Regions from separate parts of the Actinomadura sp. WAC 06369 genome, predicted to be linked through region 2. Evidence: riboswitches for the same ligand, from Rfam matches in the RefSeq annotation. Region 2 holds a riboswitch; the other holds the start of a gene.
The links. A riboswitch is a leader RNA that binds a small molecule or an ion and turns the genes downstream of it on or off. The one in region 2 is predicted to bind glycine.
Positions count from the first base shown of each region.

Region 1 (8,598 bases), on a different contig from region 2:
GTCGCCGAGGGCCGCGCCGAACGCGGCGACGGCCTGGTCGAGGCAGGCGATGCCGAGGGTGACGGCGAGCCGCGCGTGCGCGTACGGCGCGGCGGCCCGGTCGATCAGCTTGAGCCCGGCGGTCAGGACGCGCTGCGCGCGGACGGGGTCGCCGCGCTCGAGGTGCCGCTGGGCGAGGTCGTGCGCGGCGGGCGGCCCGTGCTCGGGGTCGCCGGTGGCCAGCACGGCCTCCCAGTGGCCGCGGGCGGCGTCGAAGTCGCCGGCGTCGTCGGCGAGCCGGGCGAGCGCGAGGTGCGCGGGCGGCAGGTAGGCGGGGTTGCCGAAGTCGACGACGACGCGCCAGGCGGGCGCCGCGAGGTCGTGCTCCCCGGCCCGCTCGTAGGTGAGCGCCAGGTGGTAGGCGGCGCGCGGGCCGTACTCGGGGTCGCCGGTGGCGATGGCGGCCCGGTCGGCCTCCCGCGCGCGCCCGGTGTCCCCGGCGTCGTCGAGGACGACCGCGAGCCCGAGCGCCGCCTGCGCCCGGTACGGGGTGTCGCCGAGGGCGAGCACCTCGTCGAACAGGGCCGCGGCGCGCGCGGACTCGCCGCGCTCGGCGAGGTCGCGGGCCTGGTCGCACAGCCGGGCCGGGTCCGGCCCGTGCTCGTCGGGCACGGCGCGCTCGGTGGCCGCGGGTACGGGATCCGGGGACTCGCTCATCGGTCTTCTGCCCTCTGGGGGTCGGGGTCGGCACCGAGCCTAGCGATCCGGCGGCGCCGCGTCCCGTGGCGACACCCATCACCTTTTGCGGCGACTTCTGGGGCCTTGCCCCGATGCCGCCGGCCCCGCCGCGGCTCAGGCGAGCCCGGCGTCGTGGGCGAGCAGCGCGATCTGCGTCCGGTTGTCGAAACCGAGCTTGTCGAGGACGGTCGAGACGTGCGCCTTCACCGTGGCCAGGCTCACGAACAGCTCGGCGGCGATCTCGGCGTTGGACCGCCCCCGGGCGACGGCGACGACCACGTCGCGTTCGCGGGGCGTGAGGACCTCCAGCGCGGTGCGGGCCCGCTCGAACGCCCCCGCCTGGACGACCGCGCGCTCCATCAGCCGCCGGGTGACCTGCGGGGACAGGATCGGGTCCCCGGCCGCGACCCGGTGCACGGCCTGGACGAGCGACTCGGGCGGCGTGTCCTTCAGCAGGAACCCGGCGGCGCCGGCGCGCAGCGCCCGCAGGATGTTCTCGTCACTGTCGAAGGTGGTGAGGACCGCGACCTCGGGCGGGGCGGCGCGGCTCCGCAGCCGCCGGGTGGCGGTGATGCCGTCCACCCGCGGCATCCGCAGGTCCATCAGCACCACGTCGGGGGCGTGCGCGTCGGCGGCGGCGGGGACCTCGTCGCCGTCGGCGGCCTCCGCGACGACGGCGATGCCCTCGGCGCCGTCGAGCATCATCGTGAGCCCGGCGCGGACCATCGGGTCGTCGTCGACGATGAGTACGCGCACCTGCCGGGTCACGCGGGCCATGGTAGCCGTGCGCGCAGCCGGAACTCCCCCGACGCGGCCTCGTGGTCGAGCCGCCCGCCCGCCAGCCGGACCCGCTCGGTGAGCCCGACGAGCCCGGTCCCGGAGCCGGCGACGAGCGCCGGGGCGCCGTCCGGCGGCAGCGGGTTGCGGACGTCGATCACCAGTTCGGTGCCGGGCCGTCCCTCCAGGGCCACCCGGACGGGCAGCCCGGCCGCGTGCTTGCGGGCGTTGGTGAGCGCCTCCTGCAGGACGCGGTAGGCGGCGCGGCCCGCGGCCGGCGGCAGGGCGTCCGGCGCGTCGACCTCGTCGCGCAGCGTGACGGTCGCGCCCGCGTCGCGGGACTCCTCCACCAGGCGCGGCACGTCGGTCAGGACGGGCTGCGGCCGGTCGCCGTGGTCGCGGTCCTCGTCGCGCAGCACGCCGATGACCTCGCGGAGCTCCTCCAGCGCCTGGTGCACCCCGGCGCGGACGACGCCCGCGGCGTGCGCGAGCCGCTCGGGCGGGGCGTCCGGGCGGTACTCCAGCGCGCCCGCGTAGGTGGCGAGCAGCGACAGCCGGTGCGCCAGGACGTCGTGCATCTCCCGGGCCATCCGCGTCCGCTCGAGCATCCGCGCCTCGGCGACCCGGCGGCCCTGCTCGGCCTCGGCGCGGCGGGCGCGCTCGTGCAGCGAGGCGATGAGCGCCGCGCGTGCCCGGAGCAGGGCGCCCCACCCGGCCAGCGCGCCGTACGCGACGACGATCAGCGCGAGCCACCAGCCGAGGGAGATGCCCGCGCTGAGCCGCCACAGCCCCTGGACCGCGTGCGCCGCGACGCCGGCCCCGGCCACCGCGGCGGCCACCGGGAACCGGCGGCACCGCGCGGCCTGCAGGGCGCCCGCCGTGGCCGCCGGCGTCGCCGCCGGCGACACGGCCGCCAGCAGGCCCAGCCCGAGCGCGCCGCCGACCGGCCGCCGCAGCAGGACGGGCGCCGCCGCGCAGCTCACCAGGGCGACCGCGATGTCGAGGCCGAGCAGATGGCGGGCCCCGCCGCCCTGGGCCGTGCTCCACACGGTCAGCGCGGCGAGGACGCCGGTCGCGGCGACCATGACGGCTGCCGCCCGGCCGTGGTTTCCCCTGTTCACGGGCCCCAAGGTAGCGGCGGCGGGAGCGGGGGCGGCACCTACCGAAGTAGGGGGTCGCCCACCGCTCCCCGGACGGTCGGTCCTCGAACGGTCGCTTCTCGAACGGTCCGTCCTCGAACGGTCAGTCCTCGAACGCTTCGGGCGGCGGGCACGAGCACACGAGGTTGCGGTCGCCGTACGCCTGGTCGATGCGGCGGACCGGCGGCCAGTACTTGCCCTCGCGCAGCGCGGGCAGCGGGTAGGCGGCCTCCTCGCGGGTGTAGGGGTGCTTCCAGCCGTCGGCGATCAGCTGCGCGGCGGTGTGCGGCGCGTTCTTCAGCGGGTTGTCGTCGCGGTCGTAGCCGCCGTCGGCGACCCGCTGGATCTCCCGCCGGATCTCGATCATCGCGTCGCAGAACCGGTCGAGCTCGGCGAGGTCCTCGCTCTCGGTCGGCTCGATCATCAGGGTGCCGGCGACCGGGAACGACAGGGTCGGGGCGTGGAAGCCGTAGTCGATGAGCCGCTTGGCGACGTCCTCCGCGGTGATCCCGGTCTCCTTGGTGATCTTGCGGAGGTCGGCGATGCACTCGTGCGCGACGAGCCCGTTCCGGCCCGTGTAGAGGATGGGGTAGTGCGGGGCGAGGCGCGCGGCGAGGTAGTTCGCGGCGATGATCGCGCCCTCGGTGGCGGCGCGCAGCCCGTCCGGGCCCATCATCGCGATGTACGCCCACGAGATCGGCAGGATGCCCGCCGAGCCCCACGGCGCCGCCGAGATGGGCCCCACGCCGGTGTCGGACGGTCCGGCCTCCGGCCGCAGCGGGTGGCTCGGCAGGAACGGCGCGAGGTGCTCGCGGACGCCGACCGGGCCGACGCCCGGCCCGCCGCCGCCGTGCGGGATGCAGAACGTCTTGTGCAGGTTGAGGTGCGAGACGTCCGAGCCGAACTCGCCGGGACGGGCGAGCCCGACGAGGGCGTTGAGGTTGGCGCCGTCCACGTAGACCTGGCCGCCCGCCGCGTGCACGGCCCCGCACACCTCGGTGATCGTCTCCTCGAACACGCCGTGCGTGGACGGGTACGTCACCATGATCGCGGCGAGCCGGTCGCCGTGCTTCTCGATCTTGGCGTGCAGGTCGTCCAGGGCGACGTTGCCGCCCTCGTCGCACTTCACGACGACGACGCGCATCCCCGCCATGACGGCGCTCGCGGCGTTGGTGCCGTGCGCGGACGACGGGATCAGGCAGACGTCGCGGTGCCGCTCGCCGCGCGACGCGTGGTAGCCGCGGATGGCGAGCAGCCCGGCCAGCTCGCCCTGCGACCCGGCGTTCGGCTGCACCGACACCTTCGCGTAGCCGGTGATCTCGGCGAGGTTCGCCTCCAGCTCCCCGATCAGCTCGACGTACCCGGCGGCCTGGTCCAGCGGCGCGAACGGGTGGACGTTCGCGAACTCCGGCCAGGTGATCGGCTCCATCTCGGCGGTCGCGTTCAGCTTCATCGTGCAGGAGCCGAGCGGGATCATCGACCGGTCGAGGGCGATGTCCTTGTCCTGGAGGCGGCGCAGGTAGCGCAGCATCGCGGTCTCGGAGCGGTGCGCGTGGAAGACGGGGTGCGTCAGGTAGGGGCTCTCCCGCCGCAGCCCGTCGGGGAGCGCCTCGGCGGCGCCGTCCGCGTCCCCGGCGGCGCCCGCGTCGACGCCGAACGCCTCGAGGACGGCGGCGACGTGCTCGGGCAGCGTCGTCTCGTCGCACGCGACGCCGACGCGGTCGGGTCCGTCCTGCCGCAGGTTGACGCCGCGCCCGCGGGCGGCGGCGACGACCTCGGCGGCGCGGCCGGGGACGCGGGCGAGGACGGTGTCGAAGAACGCGCCGTGCACGACCTCGACGCCGCCGCGGCGGAGCCCGTCGGCGAGCTCGGCGGCCCGGCGGTGCGCGCGCTGCGCGATCGCGGCGAGCCCCTCGGGGCCGTGGTAGACGGCGTACATGCTCGCCATCACCGCGAGGAGCACCTGGGCGGTGCAGATGTTGCTGGTGGCCTTCTCGCGGCGGATGTGCTGCTCGCGGGTCTGCAGGGCGAGCCGGTAGGCGGGCGACCCGTCGGCGTCGACGGACACGCCGACGAGCCGTCCGGGCAGCTGCCGCCGCAGGTCGTCGGCGACCGCCATGTACCCGGCGTGCGGGCCGCCGAAGCCGTACGGGACGCCGAACCGCTGCGCGGACCCGACCGCGATGTCGGCGCCCGACTCCCCCGGCGGGCGCAGCAGCGTCAGCGCGAGCAGGTCGGCGGCGACGACGACCGTCGCGCCCCGCTCGCGGGCCCGCGCGGACAGCGGCGCCAGGTCGCGGACGGCACCGGACGCGCCCGGGTACTGCAGCAGCACGCCGAAGAAGTCGCCGTCGGGCAGCCCGCCGGACACGTCGGCGACCACCACCTCGATCCCGAGCGGGACGGCGCGGGTGCGGACGACCTCGATCGTCTGCGGGAGCGCGTCGGCGTCCACGAGGAACCGCCCGGGCTCCTTGCGCCGGGACGCGCGGTGCGCGAGCGCCATCGCCTCGGCGGCGGCCGTGCCCTCGTCCAGCATGGAGGCGTTCGCGACCGGCAGCCCGGTCAGGTCGGCGACGACGGTCTGGAAGTTCAGCAGCGCCTCCAGGCGGCCCTGCGAGATCTCCGGCTGGTACGGGGTGTAGGCGGTGTACCAGCCGGGGTTCTCCAGAATGTTCCGCATGATCACGCCCGGCGTGGTCGTCCCGTGGTAGCCGAGGCCGATCATGGAGGTGAGGACGGTGTTGCGGGCGGCGAGCTCGCGGAGCCGGTCGAGCGCGGCGGTCTCGCTCAGCGCGGGCGGCAGGTCCAGCGGGCGGCCGGTGCGGATCGCGGCGGGGACCGCCTCGTCGATCAGCGCCTCCGCGCCCGAGTAGCCGATCGCGGCCAGCATCCGGTCGCGGTCGGCCTGGGAGGGCCCGATGTGCCGGTCGGCGAACGCGGCGCGGGGATGCTGCGGCGCGGCCACGGGGGCGAAGAACTGGGCGGTCATGGAGGAGCCTCCTGGCAGCTGCGGTCGCTCAGGTCCACCGACGGCGCGCGGGCCGACGGCCGGTCTCCCCCTCTGTCATCGGCACCTGAGAGCTTCACCCGCGCGCGCGGGGTTTCCCCTTCGGTGAGCCGCCGTTCCCGTTCCGCCGGGATCGACGCCTGCTTTCCAGAGGTGCCTCGCCCGAGCGGTCCTTTTGCCTGAGAGGTTCCGGGGAGGTTGCCCCTTCGGCGCCCCACGCCGGCTGCGTGAGGTCTCTCCCGCACAGGGTCGACGGCATGTCCGGGACAAACCCTACCCAACCGCGGCGGCCCGCGATCGTCCCGGTGCCGGAACGGGATCTCCACCGCCGTGACCTCGGCGCCGGTGCCGTACCGGCGAGTACCCCGGACAGTACGATATGACCGCCCCGCCGGGCACGCGGCGGGACGGACGACGAGGGGCGACGGGTGGACGGAGCGACGGCCGGACGGGGGTCCGCCGCTCGACCGAGCGCGGCCGGTTCTGGGACGCTGATCACCGGAACACTGAGCACCGGAACGCTGATCGCCGGAACGCCGATCAGCACGCCGGACGGCCGGAGCGGGGACGGGTGACGCGGACGCACGACGAGGCGGTGCGCCCGAGGCGGGGCGCGTCCGCGGGCGTGCCCGTCGACGAGCCCGCGCAGCCGGACCGCATCCGCCGCCCGTCCGACGCGATCCGGTTCGGCGTCTCCTGCGCGGGGCTGGCCGCGGTCATGCTGCTGGTGTCGTTCGCGCAGCAGACCACGCACGGCATCCAGACCGACATCGCCGAGGGCACCGCCCACGCGCCCCAGCTGCTGCTGGCGCTGGCCACCCTGGCGTCGAGCTTCGGCGTGCTGGCCGTGCCGATCGCGTTCGCCGTCGAGCGGCTGTTCCACAAGGACGGCATGCGGGTCGCCATCGCGCTGCTCGCCGCGATGATCGCGCTCGCCGTCACCATCACCCTGGACGACCTGGTCGTGCAGGCCGCGCCCGGCGGCGTGCTCGACTCGCTGATCTGGGGCGGCACCGACACGGCCCCCGTGCACACCGACATCGCCCCGGTGATCGCGTTCGTCAGCGTGGTCGGGATGGCCGGGCGGATCCGCTGGCAGACGGCCACCTGGTCCATGATCGGGCTGGCCGCGCTGACCGGCCTGACCGCCGCCTACGCGTCGGTGTCGGCGCTCGCGGCGACGTACTTCCTCGGCCGCGCGATCGGGCACGGCACCCTGTACGCGGTCGGCACCCCGAACCCGCGCCCGACGGGCATGACGGTGGTGACGGCGCTGGAGCGGCTGGGGCTGTGCCCGCGGCGGGCGGCGCGGCTCGACGATCCCGCGGACGGCGGCGAGGAGGCGCGCCGCTACGGCGTCCTGCTGGCCTCCTCCCCCGCCGGGGCCGACCCGGTCCCGGCGTCCGGCGGGGGCACCGGGGCCTGGCATCTGGAGCTGCGGGTCCTGGACCGCGACCAGCAGACCGCCGGGCTGCCGTACCGGCTGTGGCGGATGCTGCGGCTGCGGCGCACCACGACCGGGCGGACGCTGCGGTCGCTGCGCCGGTCGCTGGAGCAGGAGTCGCTCACCGCGTACGCCGCCGCCGCGGCGGGCGCCCGCACCCCGCGCCTGGTCGGCACGCTCGAGGTGGGGACGCAGGCGGCGCTGCTCGCGTACGAGCACGTGCCGGGGCGGCGGCTGCGCGACGTCCCCGCGGAGGAGGTCACCGACGAGCTGCTGACGGACGTGTGGCGGCAGTTCGGGCTGCTGCAGAAGGGCCGGCTGGCGCACCGCCGCCTGGAGGAGGACGCGGTCCTGGTCGGCGACGACGGCGCCGCCCACCTCGTCGACCTGTGGTCCGGGGAGATCGCGGCGGGCGACCTGGCGCTGCGGCTCGACCTCGCGCAGCTGCTCACGACCCTGGCGCTGCGGGTCGGCCCGGAGCGCGCCGTGCGGACGGCGGTGCCGGTGCTGGGCGAGGAGGCGCTGGCGGCGGCGGTGCCGATGCTGCAGCGGGTGGCGCTGTCCCGGGCGACGCGGCAGGCGGTGCGGCGGGACCGGGAGCTGCTGCCGCGCATCCGGGAGGAGATCGCCCGGCTGAAGCCCGAGTCGGAGGCCGCGCCCGTCCGGCTGGAGCGGTTCCGGCCGCGAACGATCTTCAGCATGGTGGCGCTGTCGATCGCCGCCTACATCGTGATCCCGCAGTTCGGCAGCGTCGACCTGATGCAGCTGGTCGCGAAGGCGACCTGGTGGTGGGCGGGGGTGGCGCTCGGCGGGGCGGCGCTGACCTACCTGGCGGCGGCGTTCATGCTGATGGGCTTCGTCCCCGAACGGCTCCCCCTGTGGCGGACGGTGCTGGTGCAGGTCGCCGCGTCGTTCGTGAAGCTGGTGGCGCCGGCGGCGGTCGGCGGCGTCGCGGTCAACACCCGGTACCTGCAGCGGTCGGGCGTCCGGCCGGGCCCGGCGGTGGCGAGCGTCGGCGCGTCCCAGCTCGTCGGGCTGGTGGTGCACGTCCTGCTGCTGGTGCTGTTCGGCTTCCTGACCGGGTCGACGGGCACGGCGACGAAGGACCTGGCGCCGTCCCGCACCGTCGTGGTCGCGGTGCTGCTGATCGGGCTGGTCGCGGGGCTGGCGATGACGATCCCGCGGGTGCGGCGGGTGGTCACCGGCCGGCTGCGCAGCATGTTCTCGGGCGTGGTGCCGCGGCTGGTGGACGTCCTGCAGTCGCCGCGGAAGCTGTTCACCGGGATCGGCGGCTCGCTGCTGCTGACGGTGGGCTTCGTGCTGTGCCTGGACGCCTCGATCCGCGCGTTCGGCGGTTCGCTGCCGTGGACGACGGTGGTGGTGGTGTTCCTGACGGCGAACGCGGTGGGGTCGGCGGTGCCGACGCCCGGCGGCCTCGGCGCGGTGGAGGGGGCGCTGACGCTGGCGCTGACGATCTCGGGGCTGGGGGCGGAGACGGCGGCGTCGGCCGT
Region 1 is NZ_QHJN01000017.1:53,957-62,554, reverse strand. Features, by position in the region: gene DMH08_RS07545 (tetratricopeptide repeat protein) at 1-696, opposite strand, end outside; gene DMH08_RS07540 (response regulator) at 832-1,494, opposite strand; gene DMH08_RS07535 (sensor histidine kinase) at 1,482-2,615, opposite strand; gene gcvP (aminomethyl-transferring glycine dehydrogenase) at 2,737-5,625, opposite strand; glycine riboswitch at 5,688-5,800, opposite strand; glycine riboswitch at 5,801-5,895, opposite strand; gene DMH08_RS07525 (lysylphosphatidylglycerol synthase transmembrane domain-containing protein) at 6,215-8,598, shown strand, end outside.
Region 1: linked by a shared signal. The riboswitch ahead of gcvP (aminomethyl-transferring glycine dehydrogenase) and the one ahead of gcvT (glycine cleavage system aminomethyltransferase GcvT) in region 2 are both predicted to bind glycine.

Region 2 (8,598 bases):
GCGGTTCGCCGAGGACAACGCGTGGTTCTGGCCCGCGATCGCGGCCGCCGCCGTCGTCCTCGCCCTCGTGGGCGTCCTCTGGCTGGTCGGGCAGGTCCGCACCCGCCGCGTCCCCGAACTCGCGATGGAGCCGGACCCCGACGGCGGCCGGACGCGCCTGTCGGCGAAGGCCGTCACCGGGGCGCTGGAGCGGGAGATCGAGGAGTACCCGGGCGTCCGCCGGGTCCGCGCCCGGCTGCTCGGCTCGTCCCGCGAGCCCGAGCTGCACCTCAGCGTCGCCTACGGGCACCGCGCGGACGCCGCCGACCTGCGCCGCCGCATCCAGGAGGAGGGCGTCCCCCGCCTGTGCGCCGCGCTCGAGCGCGAGACGGTGCCGACGGTCGTCCGGCTGCGCCTGGTGCCGAAGGACGAACCGACGACCGTCGTCTGAAGCCTTGACGACGCTTTGGAACGCCGTTGGGCCGCTGGTGTCGGATATGCGACTAATGTCCGAATACAGAACCTGACGTCGAGAGCAAGAGGAGGCGCGCTTGTCCCACCACCCACGCACGGGCGGCTCCGCAGAGGGGCTCTACGACGTACGGAGGGAACACACGGATCACGGCAGGGGCCCCTTCCACTGAGCGGCCCGCCGGCCCGGGGGGCGCGGCACTTCCCATTTCCACCGCGCCCCCTGGGCCTTCACCTGCCCCGGCACCCGCCCGCGGCGGAGCGCCGCGTCGATCCCCACGAGGTCGGGCGAGTGAGCACACCTTCCCCCAGCCGGTCGCGCAGCAGGGCGTCCTCGTTGATGACCTCCCCGAGCAGCGCCCGGTGCTCGCCGCGTCCGCCGGCCCGCGCAAGCCTCGCGAACAGCGCTTCGCGCATCTCGAAGACGAGGTCGGCGGCCTCCTCGATCGTGGGCGTGGCGTCGGTGGCGGTGCCGCTCGGGTCGTTCGGGTGGTCCGGCCGATCAGCGCAAATACCGCGCAGCCTGAGACTCAGCGTCAGCATTCGATGACGTTGACGGCCAGGCCGCCTCGGCTCGTCTCCTTGTACTTGTCGAGCATGTCGCGGCCGGTGTCGCGCATGGTCTTGATCGCCTTGTCGAGCGTGACGAAGTGGCGGCCGTCGCCGCGGAGGGCGATGCGGGCCGCGCTGATCGCCTTGACGGCGCCGACGGCGTTCCGCTCGATGCACGGCACCTGGACGAGCCCGCCCACCGGGTCGCACGTCAGCCCGAGGTTGTGCTCGATGCCGATCTCGGCCGCGTTCTCCACCTGCGCGGGCGTCCCGCCGAAGACCTCGGTGAGGCCGGCCGCCGCCATCGAGCAGGCCGACCCGACCTCCCCCTGGCAGCCCACCTCCGCGCCGGAGATGGACGCGTTCTGCTTGAACAGCACGCCCATCGCCCCGGCGGCCAGCAGGAAGCGGACGATCCCGTCGTCGTCCCGTCCGGGGACGAAGCGGTCGTAGTAGTGCAGGACGGCCGGGACGATGCCCGCGGCCCCGTTCGTCGGGGCGGTGACGATCCGGCCGCCCGCCGCGTTTTCCTCGTTGACGGCCAGCGCGAACAGCGTCACCCAGTCCATCGCGTGCAGGGGGTCGGCGGGCTTCTCCGCCATGAGCTGCCGGTGCAGCTGGGGTGCGCGGCGGCGGACCTTCAGGCCGCCGGGCAGCAGGCCCTCGCTGTCGCAGCCGCGGTCGACGCACGCCCGCATGACCCGCCAGAGGTCCAGGAGGCCCGCGCGGATCTCGGCGGTCGAGCGGCCGAACGCGCGCTCGTTCTCCAGCATGAGCCCCGAGACCGACAGGCCCGTGTCCGCGCAGCGCTCCAGCAGCTCGGCGGCCGTGTCGAAGCGGTGCGGCAGGACGGTGTCGTCCGGCTTGATGCGGTCGGCGCCGGCCGCGTTCTCGTCCACGACGAACCCGCCGCCGACCGAGTAGTACACCTTCGCGCGCAGTTCGTTCCCCGCGTCGTCGAACGCGGTGAACCGCATGCCGTTCGGGTGCCCCGGCAGCGATTCCTTCCGCTCGAACACCAGGTGCTCGCCGACCTCGAACGGGACGTCCCGGGCGCCGAACAGCCGCAGCCTCCCGCGGGCCCGGACGTCCGCGACGCGCTCGTCGGCCGTGTCGACGTCCACGGTCTCGGGCTTGTCGCCCCCCAGGCCGAGGATCACGGCCTTGTCGCTGCCGTGCCCCTTGCCCGTCAGCCCGAGGGACCCGTACAGGACGGCCCGGACGGACGCCGTCTTCTCCAGCAGCCCGTCCCGGTCCAGGCCGCGGGCGAACCGGTGCGCGGCCGCCATCGGGCCGCCGGTGTGCGAGGACGAAGGACCGATACCGATCTTGAACAGGTCGAAAACGCTGATGGCCATGGATGCCCCCGCGCTCCCCTCCGCCCGGCGCCCGGGCGGAGGGGAGCGGCGATCTAGAGGTTCGGGTACAGCGGGTGCCGGTCCGCGAGGGTCTTCACCCGCGCGGCCAGCGCGTCCCGGTCGAACGACGGCTGGAGCGCCAGCGCGATCACGTCGGCGACCTCGGCGAAGTCCTCCGTCGTGAACCCGCGGGTGGCCAGCGCCGGGGTGCCGATCCGCAGCCCGGACGTCACCATCGGCGGGCGCGGGTCGTTCGGGACGGCGTTCCGGTTGACGGTGATCCCGATGTCGTGGAGGCGGTCCTCGGCGTCCCGCCCGGTCAGCTCCGAGTCCACGAGGTCGACCAGGACCAGGTGGACGTCGGTGCCGCCGGTCAGCACCTTCACCCCGGCCTTCGCCGAGTCCTCGGCGAGGAGCCGCTCGGCCAGGATCTTCGCGCCCTCGACGGTGCGCGACTGCCGCGCGCGGAACTCGTCCGACCCGGCGATCTTCAGCGCCACCGCCTTCGCGGCGATCACGTGCTCCAGCGGCCCGCCCTGCATGCCCGGGAACACCGCCGAGTTGATCTTCTTGCCGTACTCCTCGCGGGACAGGATCAGCCCGCCGCGCGGCCCGCCCAGCGTCTTGTGCGTCGTCGTGGTGACGATGTCCGCGTGCGGGACGGGCGAGGGGTGCAGGCCCGCCGCGACGAGCCCCGCGAAGTGCGCCATGTCGACCATGAGCAGCGCCCCGACCGAGTCGGCGATCTCCCGGAACGCCGCGAAGTCGAGCTGCCGCGGGTACGCCGACCAGCCGGCCACGATCATCTTCGGCCGGTGCTCGGCCGCGAGCGCGGCGACCTCGTCCATGTCGACCCGGCCGTCCTCCGCGCGCACGTGGTAGGGCACCACGTTCAGCACCTTGCCGGAGTAGTTCAGCCGCATCCCGTGGGTGAGGTGCCCGCCGTGCGCGAGGTCCAGCCCGAGGATCGTGTCGCCGTGCTGCAGCAGCGCGAAGTACACGGCCGTGTTGGCCTGCGCGCCGCTGTGCGGCTGGACGTTCGCGTGCTCGGCGCCGAACAGCTCCGTGGCGCGGTCGATCGCGAGCTGCTCGGTGACGTCCACGTACTCGCAGCCGCCGTAGTAGCGGCGGCCCGGGTAGCCCTCGGCGTACTTGTTCGTCAGGACCGAGCCCTGCGCCTCCAGCACCGACGTCGGCGCGAAGTTCTCCGACGCGATCATCTCCAGCGTCGACTGCTGGCGCCGCAGCTCGGCGCCGACGGCCTCGGCGACCTGCGGGTCGGCCTCGGCCAGCGAGGCGTACAGGGAGGAGGACACGCTCACGCCTCCTCGATGAGCTTGCCGTAGGCGGCCGCGTCGAGCAGGTCGCCGGGCGCCTCGGAGATGCGCACCTTGAAGATCCAGCCCTCCCCGTACGGGTCGTCGTTGATCACGCTGGGCTCGTCCGCGACGCCGGTGTTGATCGCGGTGATCTCGCCGGTGACCGGGGAGTACAGGTCGCTGACCGACTTGGTCGACTCCACCTCGCCGCAGGGCTCGCCCGCCTCGACGGTGTCGCCCTCGGACGGCTGCAGCTCGAGGTAGACGATCTCCCCGAGGGCCTCGGCGGCGTGGGCCGTGATCCCGACCGTGACGATGCCGTCCTCGGGCGCCTGCCCGCTGTCGTCGAGACCTGCCACCCACTCGTGCTCTTCGCTGTAGCGGAGCTGCTCCGGAACGCTCACGTTGTTGCTCTCTCTTTCAGGAACGCTTGTAGAACGGCAGGGCGACCACGTCGACCGGTTCGGCCCGGCCGCGGACGTCCACGGCCAGCCCGGACTCCTCGACACCGGTGTCGAGGTACGCCATGGCGATCGGCTTGCCCAGTGTGGGCGACGGCGCGCCGCTCGTCACGACGCCGCACGGAGCGCCGTCGGACGTGACGACCGCATACCCCTTGCGGGGCGCGCGACGCCCCCGCGCCACCAGTCCCACGAGCCTACGGCCCGCGGGGGTCTGCGCCTGCGCCGCCAGGGCGGACTTCCCGACGAAGTCGACGGGCTTGTCCAGTTTGACGACACGGCCCAGCCCGGCTTCGAACGGGGTGGTCTCGGCCGTCAGCTCGTTGCCGTACAGCGGCATCCCCGCCTCCAGCCGGAGGCTGTCGCGGGCCGCGAGGCCGCACGGGACGACGCCGTCCGCGGCCGCGAGCTCCCGCCACAGCCGGACGGCGTCGCCCGCGTCGACAAACAGCTCGAAGCCGTCCTCGCCGGTGTAGCCGGTGCGGGCGACGAGCACGTCGATGCCGGCGACCCGGTCGGCGAGCACGGAGTAGTACGCGAGGCCGTCGAGCGGGGCGCCGGTGAAGCGCGCGAGGGTCTCCTGCGCGTTCGGGCCCTGCAGCGCGACGAGCCCGTAGGCGGCCGAGCGGTCCTCGACGGCCGCGTCGAACCCGCGCGCCCGCTCGGCGAGGGCGTCGTGGACGACGTCCGCGTTCGCGGCGTTCGCGACCACCATCCACGTCTCGTCCGCGAGCCGGTACACGATCAGGTCGTCGAGCACGCCGCCGTCGGGGGCGCAGATCATCGTGTAGCGGGCCTTGCCGACCTTCATCGGCGACAGGTTGCCGACGAGCGCGTGGTCGAGCGCCTCCCCGGCGCCCGGCCCGGAGAGGAAGATCTCCCCCATGTGGGACAGGTCGAACAGCCCCGCGCCGGTGCGGACGGCGCGGTGCTCGGCCGTCTCGCTCGCGTAGCGCAGCGGCATCAGGTACCCGGCGAAGTCGACGAGGTGCGCGCCGAGGTCCGTGTGGACGTCGTGCAGCGGCGTCGTCTTCGCGCTCGGAGTCTTCGCGTTCGGATCGGCGGACATGGGTTCGGCTCCTTCGTCACGGGCGCGACGTGGTCCATCGTCCCACTCGCGCACCGGGCGGCTCGGTGCCTCCCCCTCTGTCATCGGCGCCTGAGAGCTTCACCCGCGGCGGACGGCGGGCTTTCACCTTCGGCGGGGGACCGGGGTCCCCGCTTTCCAGAGGTCGCCTGGTCCGTGCGGTCCGTGGGCCTGAGAGGTTCCGGGGAGGATTTGCTCCTTCGGCGTCCCGGGCCGGCTGCCGGGGACTCTCCCGCACGGGATCAACGGCTTCGCGTCAGGCTAGCAGCGGCGTCGCCGGACCGACCAGCCCCGCCGCGTCCGGCGGACGGGCCCGGCGGACGGACGGGGCCGCGCCATCACGCGCGCCACCGGGGGCGCGCGGATATCGGCGGCTTCGCCAACCGGCTCGTCCATATTTGGGCGTCATACGCAAAATGACCTTCGGAATGGGCGATTCCCGGGGCATCCGGACGGCCCGCCGCATGACGTACGCTGAGTTGGTTCACGGAGATCACCCCGCCGGGCGGGGCTCGGACGACCGGAGGGGCGTGACGCATGGGCTGGCTGGCCGGCGTACTCATCCTTTTCTTCGGCCTGATGGCGTCCATCGCGCTGCACGAACTGGGGCACTTCTCCTTCGCCAAGCTGTTCAAGGTGCGCACGACCCAGTTCATGGTCGGCTTCGGCCCCACGCTGTGGTCGCGGCACAAGGGCGAGACCGAGTACGGGATCAAATGGATCCCGCTCGGCGGCTACATCCGGATGATCGGCATGCTGCCGCCCCGCAAAGGCGACAAGCCCGGCGAGATCCGGCAGATCAGCACCGGCCCGTGGCAGGGGCTGATCGAGTCGGCGCGCGGCGCGGCCCTCGAAGAGGTCCGGCCCGGTGACGAGAACCGCGTCTTCTACGCCAAGCCCTGGTGGCAGAAGCTGCTGATCATGTTCGGCGGCCCCGCGATGAACCTGCTGCTCGCGGTGGTGTTCTTCGGCATCCTGATCATGGGCCTCGGCACGTACGTGAGCAAGCCCGTCATCAACCAGGTCTCCGACTGCATCATCCCCGCGAGCCAGGCCGCGAACGTCGACACCTGCCCCGCGGGCGCCACGCCCACCCCGGCGCGGCAGGCCGGGCTCCAGTCCGGCGACCGCGTCGTCTCGTTCGGCGGCACCCGCATCGAGGACTACGAGCAGCTCCAGCTCCTGATCCGCGACTCGGCGAACAAGACCGTCCCGATGACGATCGAGCGCGACGGGCGGACGCGGCAGGTGAGCGTCCCGATCGCGCGCAACGAGCTGGCCAGCCTGGACGACCCGGACAAGGTCGTCACCGTCGGGTTCCTCGGCATCACCCCCACCCGCGAGCTCGAACGCCAGGGGCCCGGCGCCGTCGCCGAACACATGGCCGACCTCACCGGCCGCACCGTCGAGGCGCTGCTCAACATGCCGCAGAAGATGGTCGGCGTGTGGGAGGCGGCGTTCGGCGGCGAGGAGCGCGACCCGAACGGTCCGGTCGGCGTCGTCGGGGTCAGCCGGTTCGGCGGCGAGATCGCCGCGTCCGACGCGCTCACCGGACAGGAGAAGGTCTCCTACTTCGTCATGCTGCTCGGCTCGCTGAACCTCGCGGTCGGGCTGTTCAACCTCGTCCCGCTGCTCCCGCTGGACGGCGGCCACATCGCCGGCGCCCTGCTGGAGGCGCTCAAGAAGTTCTTCGCGAAGGTCTTCCGCAGGCCCGACCCCGGCTACGTGGACGTCGCCAAGGCGCTGCCCGTCACGTACGCGATGGCGATCGTGCTGATCGTCATGGGCGGCCTGCTGATCTACGCCGACCTGGTGAACCCGATCCGGCTCATGTGACGCCGCCGCCCGGCGCGTCCGGTCCGACGTCCGGCAGGTCGCCGGTCTCCAGGAACCGCTCGAGCGCCACCAGGTACGGCGCGATGTCGAGCCCCTGCGTGCGCAGCCAGGTGTCCGACCCGTACGTCCCCGCGTACCGCTCGCCGCCGTCGCAGATCAGCGTCACGACGCTGCCGCGCTCCCCGCGCGCCCGCATCTCGGTGACCAGCCGCGCCACGCCCCACATGTTCGTGCCCGTCGACCCGCCCACGCTGCGCCCGCCGACCGCGCTCGTCCACCGCATCGCCGCGATCGACGCCGCGTCCGGCACCCGGATCATCCGGTCGATCACCGTCGGCAGGAAGGACGGCTCGACGCGCGGGCGCCCGATGCCCTCGATGCGCGAACCGGATGCCGTCCGCCCCGGGTCGTGGTCCTCGAACGAGCCGTAGAACGCCGAACCCTCCGGATCGACCACCGCGAGCCGCGTCTGGAACCGCCGAAACCGGACGTAGCGGCCGATCGTCGCGGACGTCCCGCCCGTCCCGGCGCCCACCACCACCCAGGACGGCTCGGGGAACCGCTCCAGCCGGAGCTGCTCGAAGATCGACTCGGCGATGTTGTTGTTGCCGCGCCAGTCCGTCGCCCGCTCGGCGAACGTGAACTGGTCCATGAAGTGCCCGCCGCACTCGGCCGCGAGCCGCCGCGACTCGTCGTAGATCGCGCCCGGCTCGTCCACCAGGTGGCAGCGCCCGCCGTGGAACTCGATCAGCGCGATCTTCTCCGGGCTCGTCGACGCCGGCATCACCGCGACGAACGGCAGCCCCAGCAGCCGCGCGAAGTACGCCTCCGACACCGCCGTCGACCCGCTGGACGCCTCGATGATCGTCGTGTCGCGGGTGATCCACCCGTTTGCCAGCCCGTACAGGAACAGCGACCGCGCCAGCCGGTGCTTCAGCGAGCCCGTCGGATGCACCGACTCGTCCTTCAGGTACAGGTCGATGCCCCACTCGGGCGGCAGCGGGAACACGTGCAGGTGCGTGTCCGCGCTGCGGTTCGCGTCCGCCTCCACGAGCCGGATCGCCTCGGCGATCCAGGCGCGCCCGCCGGGGTCGCAGCGATCCACGGTCCCGCCCACGGTTCCCCCCCCTCGATCGTCCATGATCGGCAGGTTCCCACGATAACGGTGCAAGTCACCGGGCATCATGGAGCCCACGGGGGGCTCATGATCCAACTGTTCGAGCAACGCATCGTCGACACCGGCCGCCTGCCGCTGTTCGGCTTCTTCGTCGCGTTCATCGTCACGTTCGTCCTCACGCGGGTGAACGTCCGGCTGATCCGGGCGAACGTCCGCTGGTGGTTCCGCAACGTGAAGGCGGGCGACGTCCACATCCACCACGTCGTCTTCGGCGTCGTCCTCATGCTGGTCGGCGGCGTCGCGAGCCTCGCCGTCCCGGACGGCCGCGTCGGGTTCGATCTCGCCGCCGCGGTCGTCTTCGGCATGGGCTCGGCGCTCGTCCTCGACGAGTTCGCGCTCATCCTGCACCTCAGCGACG
Region 2 is NZ_QHJN01000114.1:16,485-25,082, forward strand. Features, by position in the region: gene DMH08_RS26900 (hypothetical protein) at 1-430, shown strand, start outside; gene DMH08_RS26910 (hypothetical protein) at 682-993, opposite strand; gene DMH08_RS26915 (L-serine ammonia-lyase) at 987-2,360, opposite strand; gene glyA (serine hydroxymethyltransferase) at 2,414-3,676, opposite strand; gene gcvH (glycine cleavage system protein GcvH) at 3,679-4,083, opposite strand; gene gcvT (glycine cleavage system aminomethyltransferase GcvT) at 4,100-5,209, opposite strand; glycine riboswitch at 5,284-5,372, opposite strand; glycine riboswitch at 5,377-5,472, opposite strand; gene DMH08_RS26935 (M50 family metallopeptidase) at 5,765-7,063, shown strand; gene DMH08_RS26940 (PLP-dependent cysteine synthase family protein) at 7,056-8,204, opposite strand.